DNA from 2 places in the Paenisporosarcina sp. P4_E4_2 genome. Region 1 is predicted to be linked to the other one. Evidence: riboswitches for the same ligand, from Rfam matches in the RefSeq annotation. Region 1 holds a riboswitch; the other holds the start of a gene.
The links. Region 1 has a riboswitch for cyclic di-GMP ahead of flgB (flagellar basal body rod protein FlgB). Riboswitches for the same ligand answer to the same signal wherever they lie in the genome.
Positions count from the first base shown of each region.

Region 2: another riboswitch for cyclic di-GMP. It lies ahead of AC1DSB_RS02640 (OmpL47-type beta-barrel domain-containing protein); the one in region 1 lies ahead of flgB (flagellar basal body rod protein FlgB).

Region 1 covers NZ_JBFUJC010000015.1:10,152-16,000, reverse strand. Annotated here, with positions in the region: gene fliI (flagellar protein export ATPase FliI) at 1-385, opposite strand, end outside; gene AC1DSB_RS03190 (FliH/SctL family protein) at 366-1,163, opposite strand; gene fliG (flagellar motor switch protein FliG) at 1,156-2,169, opposite strand; gene fliF (flagellar basal-body MS-ring/collar protein FliF) at 2,181-3,824, opposite strand; gene fliE (flagellar hook-basal body complex protein FliE) at 3,847-4,143, opposite strand; gene flgC (flagellar basal body rod protein FlgC) at 4,168-4,623, opposite strand; gene flgB (flagellar basal body rod protein FlgB) at 4,629-5,030, opposite strand; cyclic di-GMP riboswitch class I at 5,114-5,198, opposite strand; gene AC1DSB_RS03160 (flagellar hook-basal body protein) at 5,429-5,849, shown strand, end outside.
Region 2 covers NZ_JBFUJC010000011.1:2,687-8,508, reverse strand. Annotated here, with positions in the region: gene AC1DSB_RS02670 (CotH kinase family protein) at 1-66, opposite strand, end outside; gene AC1DSB_RS02665 (hypothetical protein) at 884-1,006, shown strand; gene AC1DSB_RS02660 (SRPBCC domain-containing protein) at 1,693-2,217, shown strand; gene fliW (flagellar assembly protein FliW) at 2,475-2,924, shown strand; gene csrA (carbon storage regulator CsrA) at 2,928-3,149, shown strand; gene AC1DSB_RS02645 (flagellin N-terminal helical domain-containing protein) at 3,328-4,095, shown strand; cyclic di-GMP riboswitch class I at 4,247-4,337, shown strand; partial or broken gene AC1DSB_RS02640 (OmpL47-type beta-barrel domain-containing protein) at 4,415-5,822, shown strand, end outside.

The sequences.
Region 1 (5,849 bases):
TATTATTGGTTGAATATTTCTTCAACCCTTTCGGAAGTATGTTTTCATCCAACGGCTGGCCCGTTCCATCGAGAACTTTTCCTAAAATAGATGGTCCCACTTTGATTTGGAGTGGATATCCGGTTGCAACAACCAGGCATCCTGGACCTATTTGAGATACGTCCTTCAACGGCATAAGCAAAATTTTGTTTTCTTTGAAGCCGACCACTTCAGCTTCAATTGGCCGCTCATAGTGGTTCGGATACAACAGACAAAGTTCTCCAATTTTTGCATATGGTCCTCTTGATTCAATGGTCAGGCCGATAACTTGAATCACTTTCCCATGCTTTTTTACTGGCTCAATCTCTTCCAATAATTCGAGGTACTCATCTTCCCTTAGGTTCATCGTTGGTTTTCTCCTCACAATAAGCCAGTAAGTGCTTTTTAATCTCCTGCAGCTGACTGTCAATCGTGACATCATAAGAACCACTTGCCGTATGAATCATACAGCCACCTTTGGAAAGGTTGGCAACCGGAACCAATTTAAACTCTGAGTCAGCTTTTACATAGGTCTTTAATTCTTCCAGAAACGGTAAAATTATCGGATAATCTTCAAGCGATACTTGCATAGTGACATCTTCTGACTCTTCTATATGCTTTAAGGCTTGCTTTACGACGTTCAGTAACTGGTCATCATGCTGCTTCAATTCTTTTTTGATAACTTTCTCAGCCACTCTAACGCTGAGTGACAATAAGAAAGACTCAGATTCCTGAACAATTTTTGCCTTTTCTTCGTATGCCGTCTCTATCAATACATGCATTTCCTCGCGTCTTTGCCGGAATTCTTCTTCCGCTAACAGCTTGCCCTGCTCAAAACCCGCTTGAAAACCTTGTTCAGATGCTGCTTCTGCCATTCTTCTAGCTTCCTGCACGGCTTCATCTTGCTTTTCTGACCACCAGTGTTCAATTTCCGTTCGGGCACTTTCCATTTCATTATTCATTTGCTTCTGAAGATCTCCGTACTGTGTTTCCAATGCTTCGATTTCCATTAACAACTGTTTCTTCTGCAAAACTGGATCGAGTTCTTGTTCATTCAAGTCCAATGTTTTGCTTTCTATTTTTTTTGTATGAATTATTTTCTTTTCATTGGTCGGGAGCGAATGCGAGCGAATGATATTAGACAATCACTTCATTCCCTTCACCACGGGCCACGATGATTTCGCCTTTTTCTTCTAAACTACGAATCAACGTAACAATGTTTGTTTGTGCGTCTTCTACATCTTTGAGTTTCACAGGACCCATTAATCCAATTTCTTCGCGAATCTGATCTGCCCGTCTTGTAGACATATTGGAATAAACCGTATCCTTCACTTCATCACTTGCTACTTTCAATGCGTAAGTTAAATCTGCATCATTAACTTCACGAATGACACGTTGAATGGCACGTGTATCCAAGTTCACGATGTCTTCAAATACAAACATCCGCTTCTTGATTTCTGCAACAAGATCAGGAGTTTCGGTTTCCAGCTTAGAAAGAATAGCTTTCTCGGTACCACGATCCACTTTACTTAGCACTCTAACAATTGCTTCTACACCACCGGTAGATGTGTAATCTTGTGATCCAGTAGCCGAAAGCTTTCTCTCAAGAATTTGTTCAACCTGATGAATAACCTCAGGCGAAGTACTCTCCATTAAGGCAATCCTCCTTGCTACTTCTGCTTGCTTTTCAGGAGGCAGTGCAGAAAGGATTTGCGATGATTGCTTTGGTTCCAAATACGATAGTACTAGTGCAATCGTTTGTGAATGTTCATGCTGTAAAATATTCAAGATTTGATTCGGATCTGCTCTTCTTGCGAAACTGAACGGTTTAACTTGCAACCTGCTCGTTAATCTGCCAATTGCATCCATTGCCTTTTCTTTACCTAGCGCTTTTTCAAGAATATCCTTTGCATATTCTAGGCCGCCTTCATTCATATAATCTTGGGCAAGAATCATTTCATAAAATTCATCGATTACCTGTTCTGTTTGACTGTTTTTTAATTGTCGTATATTTGAAATTTCCATTGTTACTTGATCAATTTCTTGTTCCGTCAACTGTTTAAAAATTTCCACAGACACGTCCGGTCCCAATCCCACTAACAATACGGCAACTTTTTGTATCCCACTTAGCTCTCTTGCATTTTTAGCCATGTGTCACCCTCCTACTCATCTGCCATCCAAGAGCGTAACAATTTAGCAAAGTCTTCAGGTCTACCTGTAGCAAGCTTTTCAATCGTTTTTCTCTTAGGATTTGCTTTTGTATTGAACTCGGATAGGTCAACCTCAGCTTCTTCAAAGTTGCTGACTTTTTCGATAGGTTGATTAAACATATCAAGAACATATTCTTCTTCTTCCTCCATGCGTTCACGCTTCCTTTTACGGATTATGAAGATTAAAACTATCAGAATCAGAAGTAGGACAACACCCCCAACGATAATCCAAAACAGTGGGTTCGAGATATTGTTCATTGACAACAAAGATTCACCCTGTGCTTCACCGTCAACCACAGGTTTTCCTTGGAACTCCGTTGCGAATACTGATATACGGTCATCCAGCGCTTCTTCCGTCACTTGCGTTCCATTCATGCTTAATGAAGTACTTACCGTGTTTTTCAAGAGATTGCTGATATCATCTATATTTTGTTGTGTTAAGCTATCCGGATTTTCAGGATTGGGAGGTTCAACTCCAACATTGATTGTTATGTCATCTATGACATATGGACTCAATTCAATTTGGCGGTTGATTCGATTGACTTCACGATTGATACGTTCTTCCGTTTTATCGGATTTCGAATTCCCCTCACCATCAACCCCTGGGTAATTGGCGATTTCAGTCTCTCCAGTCCCAGTTGCATCAGCAATAGCCGCCCCTTCACTCGAATAGGACTCTACAATTCTTTCTACACTGATATCGATGCCTTCATTCTTTTCTTTATCCACGGCTTCAACCAGGTTTTCTTCCCGCTTTTCCTTGGTGAAATCAATCGTTGTCATGACTGACACGACCACTTTGTCATGTCCCAGTGTCAATCCCAGCATTTGTTGCAGTTCACGCTGAATATCTCGTTCAATATCCTTTTTGATTTCCCGTTGCTGTTGATAGACAGATAAGGCCGTATCCAGTTGGTTTTCTTTTTGAATCTCGAAAACCTGACCATTTTGATCCATTATGACAATTTCTTCTTGAGGCAAATTGGGTACACTTTTACTGATTAGATGATACAGACCATTGACTTGCTTCTGATCTAGTTGAAAGGATGGATCACCTTTTACAACAACAGATGCCGTTGCCACTTGTTCTTCATCCGATATCCAAACATTTTCTTTTGGAAGTGTGATCATTACGTTTGCTTCGGTTACGCCATCAATTTGCTTAACCAAATCAGCAAGTTCGTTTTGCATTGCGTCTCGTTCCACTACATCAAAATGACGATCTGTCATTCCCAACCCCATATTTTCACTGAAGATGCTGTAGTTTACGTTCCCGCTTTTCGGAATGCCGTCCGCTGCCAAACTAACTTTTAAGTTGGCCACTTCTTCATTCGGCACACTGATAGACTTCCCATCAGATGAAACTTGTACTGGAATTCCTTGCTCTTCGATTGCCGTCTTGATTTCACCAGCCTCTGAAGGAGACAAACCAGTATATAGCGCCGCAAAACTCGGGCGGGAGTTTAAAAAAACAAATACAAAAAGTAAAAGTAATGTGATAAAAAACGTGCCGGCCACAGACCATTTTATTTTTGGAGAAAAACTGCCCCATGATTCTATTATTTTGTTTTTATAAACCAATATTTTTTCTTTCATTTATCTCATCTCATCCTAAAAATCATAGTTGCATTCTCATCACTTCTTGGTAAGCTTCAACAACCTTGTTTCGTACTTGAACGGTAAGTTGCAAAGAAAGACTTGCCTTTTGTGAAGCAATCATCACTTCATGGACATCCTGTACTTCACCCGTTACCAATTGGTTGGTCAGTTTATCCGATGTGTTCTGTGCGGCATTTACTTTTTCGAGCGTTTGTTTAAATAGTTGACCAAAACCTTCCACCTTATCTTCAGGCTTTAGTTTTGTGATTGATTGGTTTTGTATAAATGGTGTTTGAGTCAAGCTTAATTTATCCATAGTGCCTCCTAGCAATCTGATAGATTATTTACCAATCTCCAAAGCTTTTATGAACATATTCTTCGAAGCGTTCAATGCTGTAATATTCGCTTCGTATGAACGTGTTGCAGACATGAGATCGACCATTTCTTTTATCGGATCAACATTTGGCAAACGAACATACCCGTCATCGTCAGCATCAGGATGAGAAGGGTCATAGGAAAGTGTAAATGGTGCTTTATCTTCATCAATTTTTGAAACAGTAACTCCCGAAATTTTAGAAGACTGATTATTCATTGCCGACTGAAGTTGCTGTTGAAATGGTGATACCCCACTTTGTGATAATTCCACAGATTTCCGACGATACGGTACCCATTCGCCGTTTACAAGTTGCGCACGAGATGTGTTGGCATTGGCAATGTTTGAAGAAACAACGTCCATTCGCATACGATTCGCCGTTAACCCTGATGCACTGATATTAAAACCATTAAATAAGCTCATAACTGCTACCTCCCATCATTGATTACTGTTCGTAAACTGTTGAATTTGCCGTTCACTCTTTCCGTTACGGCGTTATACCATAGTTGATTTTTGGCTAACTCTGCCATTTCATAGTCCATATCTACATTGTTTCCATTAGGATTGAATTGTGTGGACTTATTTTCTTTTATGGTCGGATTAAAATCAGACGATTCACTGCTGAAAGAAATATGTTTTGCATTTGTTTTGTAACTGGACATGCCTTGGTTATTGATTGCATCATTTAATGTAGACTTGAAGCTCACTTGCTTGCTCTTGTAATTGGGTGTATCGACATTTGCGATATTAGCCGAGTGAACTCGCTGCTTTAATGTGGCATTTGATAATGCCTGCTCCAATGACTGAAAAGATTGAGGAAATAGTTTCATCTTTTAACCCCCCATGTTTAAGTGTTTGGTCCATATAAAAATCCACCTTTAATTAAAGGTGGATAACTTTAAAAGCTTCCATCTTCGGTAACCCGGCTGCCCTATCGATTTCACTTAGGCCCGTGGCTTTGCGTCCTTATCTTTCGAATAAGTTTGCCGTTATCGGTATGATAAAAACTCTACATTTTAATCTAATTGTCATATCGTGTCATATTTCGTCATATTTTAGTAATATTTGTACCAAAAATATAATCTCACATTTTCGTCTATTTGTATATTTTTATTTTTTGTTGTATTTTGTTTACCTTAATTTACAATATTGACCTATATTTTCTGTCAACTTCGTGTTATGCTAACGCATATTCAACCCTATCGCGTTTGAAAGGAAGAAAAAAGGCATGTTTCGTGGTTTATATACTGCCACATCAGGTATGATGGCAAATAACAGAAAACAACAAATTTTGACAAATAATTTAGCCAATGCGAGTACTCCTGGATTTAAACAAGATCAAAATGTCTTGCGTGCGTTTCCTGAACAATTGATAAAAGCAATGGAAATGAAAAGCACGACTGGCGGTACCATGAAAATGGGTCAATCCACTGTGGGCACTTTAAATACAGGCGTATATACACAGGAAGGAATTCCTTCATTTCTTCAAGGACCACTAAAAGACACAGGAAATACAACAGACTTTGCTCTTCTTGATGAAAGTTTGCCCGTGAATCCGGTCACTCAGAAAAAGGGTTCTCTTGTATTTGCAGTTGGACTGGAAAATGACCAAGTCCGGTATACACGAAATGGACAATTTTCAGTTGATC
Region 2 (5,822 bases), on a different contig from region 1:
AAGTTCCCTTAAATCGATAGGATTAATAAAAAGCTGATATACAGGTATTTCCACGACATTATCCACGCGAATTCTTCCTTTCATTTTTATAATATTCGTATGAAACAAGAATAAAAGATGCCAAGAAAAGAAACGAAATTATATTTATTTTTAAATAATATGCGTTTGTCTCTACCGTAATTAGTACAATTTCGTAACTTACTATATGAGAAAGAAATGTGTATCAGCACGAGTTTGAATTAAAGTAAAATTGATTTTTTTCTTTCTCTAATATAAAGATGAAGGGAGGTTTGAAAATGTCACGTTTTAATGTTGACGGCATTAAAAATGCAGTCGAACTATCTAACTCTAGAGGGTTAAGCAACTTCATGTTCCAGGATACTTTTAGTAACGAACGATGCTCGAACAAAAGACGCCGAACTTCCCGGAGACGGCGCACGAGCAGAAATCGTTGCACTTGTCGAAACGGACGGTGCACGAACAGAAATCGTCGCACTTCGCGTAACCGACGGTGCACGAACAGAAATCGCCGCACTTCGCGTAACCGACGATGCACGAGCAGAAATCGCCGCACTTCGCGTAACCGATGTTGCACGAGCAGAAATCGTCGCACTTCGTTCAACCGACGATGCTGTAGAAGAGGCTTTTTCGGTAACTGGTTCTTTTAAAAAATCTTCGTGGTGATTTTTCGCTATCTGAAGAGTATCTACTTTCAGTTCTTTAAAGAACTATTTAGTGCGTCAGTATTATAAAGTTAACTAGTTCTTAATAATGGTTAACTTTTTAATACACAATAAAGATACCAATTTCCAACTCCTTGCATTATAGGCTATGTAGAATTAATGATGAGGCTTAGACTAAGACCCATGTTTGGGGTCTTTGCATGGAACGATTTTGGACTGTTTCGCAAATCTCCAATTGGCATTTGGCCAAAAGAAAAGAAATAATCAAGTGCGTATTTGATGATGAGAAAGAAAAAGCATGGAATGGATTGGACAGATCATGATTACAAAAGGCATCCGGATTAAGACCATCCGGATGCCTTTTGTCTTTTACCTGAGACAACCTATTAGGAATGACTTTTAGTTATTCGTTCCTCTGTCCATGAAGAAGAATTTTATGAGCAAATATTGGAAAAGAAAAAGCCGTTTAATGATTGGACTAAAAACTATTTCCCGGGTAATACAAATTTAAATGAAATCGTGGGAATAGATATGTGAATAAAGTGAAGTGCGGAATGCGCCTTGCTTATACAAAGGCTTTATTTAATAAGGTGAAATACACACGACGAATCCTTGATTCCAGCGATTAACCCACAGTAACGTGCCATTTGCGATGCAAATGGCACCATTTCAGCGCGTTTGAATTGTGCGGATTTCGTGAATTTTAGATATGAGTACTCGATTTCTAGATAACCCAGACACATTTCAAGATATCCCTTCAGAAATGAAGATATCACAAGATGAATCCTCGATAAACACCCGCGAATCCTTGATATCCCCAGCTGATATCCTTAAAAATATTACAAAAATCCCCCACTCTATCAGAGAGTGAGGGATTCGGTCAGGCTTACGAATAGGCAAGAATATCTTTGACAGCATGAAGGTATTATTTATTCGATGTACAAGGAAAAGAAGGATGCACCATCGAATTAATTACTTGTTACAAAAATTTCTGATAGGAGGAATTAACATGTCTGAAAATAAAGTAATCAATGGTGTCACGGCCAGTGTAGACGGGCGAGAGCTTGTCATTGATAGAGTGTTCAATGCACCACGAGATCTTGTATTTAAGGCGTTTTCGAATTCAGAGTACTTGGCAAAATGGTGGGGACCTCGTGGATGGCAAACAGAAAATCGTCAATTTGAGTTTGAGCCTAACGGTGTATGGCATTATTGCATGAGGTGCATCGATGAGGGCCAAGGTGACTTTTTTGGCCACGAATCATGGGGGAAAGCTGTATTCCAAGAGATTAATGCACCTGAAAAAATCGTCTATATGGACATGTTTGCAGACGAAGAAGGTAATACTGTAGATAGTTTGCCAGAGATGCAGATAACAATGGAATTCGTTGAACACGAAGGAAAGACGAAACTTATATCACGTTCTCAATTTGCGTCCATCGAAGCACTTCAGCAAGTAATGGAAATGGGAGTTGTTGAAGGAGTAGCCTCACAATACGAGTGCCTCGACGACCTCCTGAATGAAATGCGTTAAGTTGTTCTCGCTTTTTTCAAAAACAAATAATTTCCTAAAAGGCGTAATTCATCTATGAGAATTGTGCCTTTTTTTACGTTTAGTACAATGCTATCCCTTTGGTTTTCATTAATTTAATCCCCCTGGAAATAGTGAACTAAAGTACATATATCCGCATGTGAAAAAACCATCAAGAAATAGTTTTGCTGTCTAGTGAAACTGATTTGTGTAAAAATAGAATTAAATAGAAAATCTTTACAAGATGAAAGGAGCCGCTTATGAAGATTCAAACGACACGTTTTGGAGAAATAGAGGTAGCAGATAGCAGTATCATTACATTCAATAAAGGAATTCCAGGATTTGAGGAATATAAAAAGTATGCATTGATGCCGGCTGATGAAAAAGGGGAATCCCCATTCTACTTCCTGCAATCGATAGAGGAAGTAGAAGTAAACTTCTTTTTGGTAGACCCTTTCTCATTTTTTAAGGAATATGACATCAAACTAGAAGATCAAATGGTTGATAAACTTGAGTTGAATGATCCAACAGATGCAATCGTCTTAACAACGGTTACAGCAAAGGGCGAAATAAAAGATGCGACAACTAACTTAAAAGCACCACTTGTCATTAATAACAACAGACAGCTTGGCATGCAAATTGTATTGGATAATAAAGACTACCTAATTAAGCAACCTTTATTTCAAAGTGCTGAAAAAAGGCAGGTGTAGCAGATGTTAGTGCTTGGAAGAAAAAAAGGCGAATCCATTATTATTGATGACGACATTGAAATCTTCGTTACTGCTATTGAAGGAGAAATGGTTAAACTCGGTATTAAAGCACCAAAATATATCACCATCCACCGAAAGGAAGTCTATCTAGAAATTCAGGAAGAGAATCGACGAGCGACATCGAATGTCATTAACTTGAGCGATTTCTTGAATATGAAAAAGTAATATTATGGGGAATGTCCGCAGGATTTTTGCGGGCTTTTTATTTTTATAAAATTTATAGAAATATTTTCAAAAAACGCTAAACATTTATCAAAAGCCTCCGATATAAATTATGTAAGCTAGTCCAAACGGATTTGGACACTTGCAAAAAACAAAAAAACATTACACGGAGGTAACAAAAATGAGAATTAATCACAACATCGCAGCACTTAACACACATCGTCAATTAGGGGCAGCAAGCAATGCGCAATCGAAAAACATGGAGAAATTATCTTCAGGTCTTCGTATTAATCGTGCGGCTGATGATGCAGCAGGACTTTCAATTTCGGAGAAAATGAGAGGTCAAATTCGAGGGTTAGAACAAGCTTCTAAAAATGCACAAGACGGTATATCTTACATTCAAACAGCTGAGGGAGCATTGAGTGAAGTAAGTGATATGCTAGTTCGTCTAAAAGAATTGTCAGTCCAAAAAGAAAATGGTACTTATAATGTAAAAGACATTGCAAACCTTGAACTTGAAATGACTGAACTTGTAACGCAAGCGGATAAGATTATTTCTGATACAAGCTTTAACGGTACAAAAGTATTTGCTGGAACAATTGATATCGTAATAAGTGATTTAGATACGGATGTATTCGCAGTTGGAAAACAAGTTAGTGCAACAGGTTTAACTCCTACATCTGGAACTGCAGCAATTGAAACAGCAATTGAAACTATTAATACTGCAAGATCTACTTTTGGTGCACATCAAAATCGTCTTGAGCATACTATAAACAATTTAAATGCTACTGCAGAAAACGTAACTGCTGCGGAATCTCGTATCCGTGACGTTGACATGGCAAAAGAAATGATGGAGCAAACTAAGAATTCAATTCTTGGTCAAGCTGCACAAGCGATGTTAGCACAAGCTAACCAACAGCCTCAAGGCGTTCTACAACTTCTTCGTTAATTTTTACTTTTTAAAATTGAGATCCTTGTTTACGAGGGTCTCTTTTTTAAAAGACCCAATATAGGTCTTTTTGTTTATATAAGGGTTATTTGTGCCTGTTATTTTGATGTTAAAAAGAGGGTAGTAAGATTTAAATATATTATAAAAAACCAAGTGAAAAAGGCAAACCATTGGGAAACCATGGGACGCAAAGCCAAGGGCCTGAAACATGTAGATTTACATGAAGGTAGCCGGTTGCCACAAGGAATCATAGACCGATTCTATGAACCTTGTTGAAGGTTCTTTTTCTTTGGAATTCAAGAAGCGGAGAGGTTATGGAATGAATAATCGAACAATTAAATTGACGTCCTATTTGGCGCTATTGCTGCTTTTGATTCAAATGATTAACCCATTTGCAGCTGCATTTGCAGCAACGAACAGCAATATGTTGCCGCCAAGTAATCTGGCTGCCCAACAAGTGACACCAGATGACGTGAAACTTACGTGGAGTTCTGTATTCGGTGCTACCGGATACAATGTATATGAAATTCAAGAGGGGCAGCTGAACCTGCTTGGCAATAGCACCTCTCCAAGTTTCAATTTAAATAATCTGTCTGAAGGGACTACTCGATATGTTGTTTCTACGATGAGTCCAGAAGGGGAGTCAGGCCCGAGTGCACCTGTATCGGTAGAAATTCTTTACCCGGAAATGATTGCCCCTWCAACATTGACACAAACAATCAAGAACGGAAATGATATCGCCTTGAGCTGGGGGTCATCTGCATATGCAGAGACTTATAATCTTTACCAGCTTTCAGTTGACGGACAGAAAACACTAGTAACAACTACTCAGAACAAAACGACATTCACTGTTAATAACGCTCCTGAAGGGGACTTCATATATGCAGTTACAGCAGTAAATGCATTGTATGGGGAATCTCCGCTTTCAGAATCAGTTCAAGTGGAAGTTGTTTATCCTACGATAAAAGCTCCTGCCAATTTTACGTATTATGTGACAAATGGGAGCGACATCACATTCAAGTGGAATGCAGCTGCAAATGCAGCAAATTATAAACTATATCAAATCGTGGATGGACAGCCAGTTTTGAAAAATACGGTGGTTGGTACGTCTGTGAAATTAACGAATGTGCAAGCAGGAGACTATGAATATGAGATCCGTTCAAACAGTGACCGCTTTGGTGAGTCTGGGGATAGCAGCAAGGTTTCTGTAACTGTAGGTACTGTTTCAATGACGGCACCTGGCAATTTTACATATAAGCTTGAAAACACAAATGATATTGTGTTGGCTTGGGATACTGTCCCGTACGCTAACAGTTACAAAGTCTATCAAATCATTGATGGAGAAAAAGTATTGAAAAGTACGGTAACCGGAACTGGAACCAAGTATTCGAAGATGCCTTCCGGAAACTACGTTTATGAAGTGTACTCTTACAGTACTCGTTATGGCGAATCTGCTGAGGGAAGCAGAGCCGAATTGACAGTTGATGAAGTTCTGATTCAAGCACCTGCCAGCTTGGAGTATAAAATACAGAATGGCAATGATGTTGTCTTAAGCTGGATTGCTGCGGACAATGCGACAAGCTATAAAGTCTATCAGATTGTAGAGAATCAAAAAGTATTGAAGAGTACAGTGACTGGAACCTCGGCAACCCTAGCTAATAGAACAGCTGGTAGTTATAAATTTGAGGTGTATTCACTGAGCGACCGTTTTGGGGAATCGAAAGAAG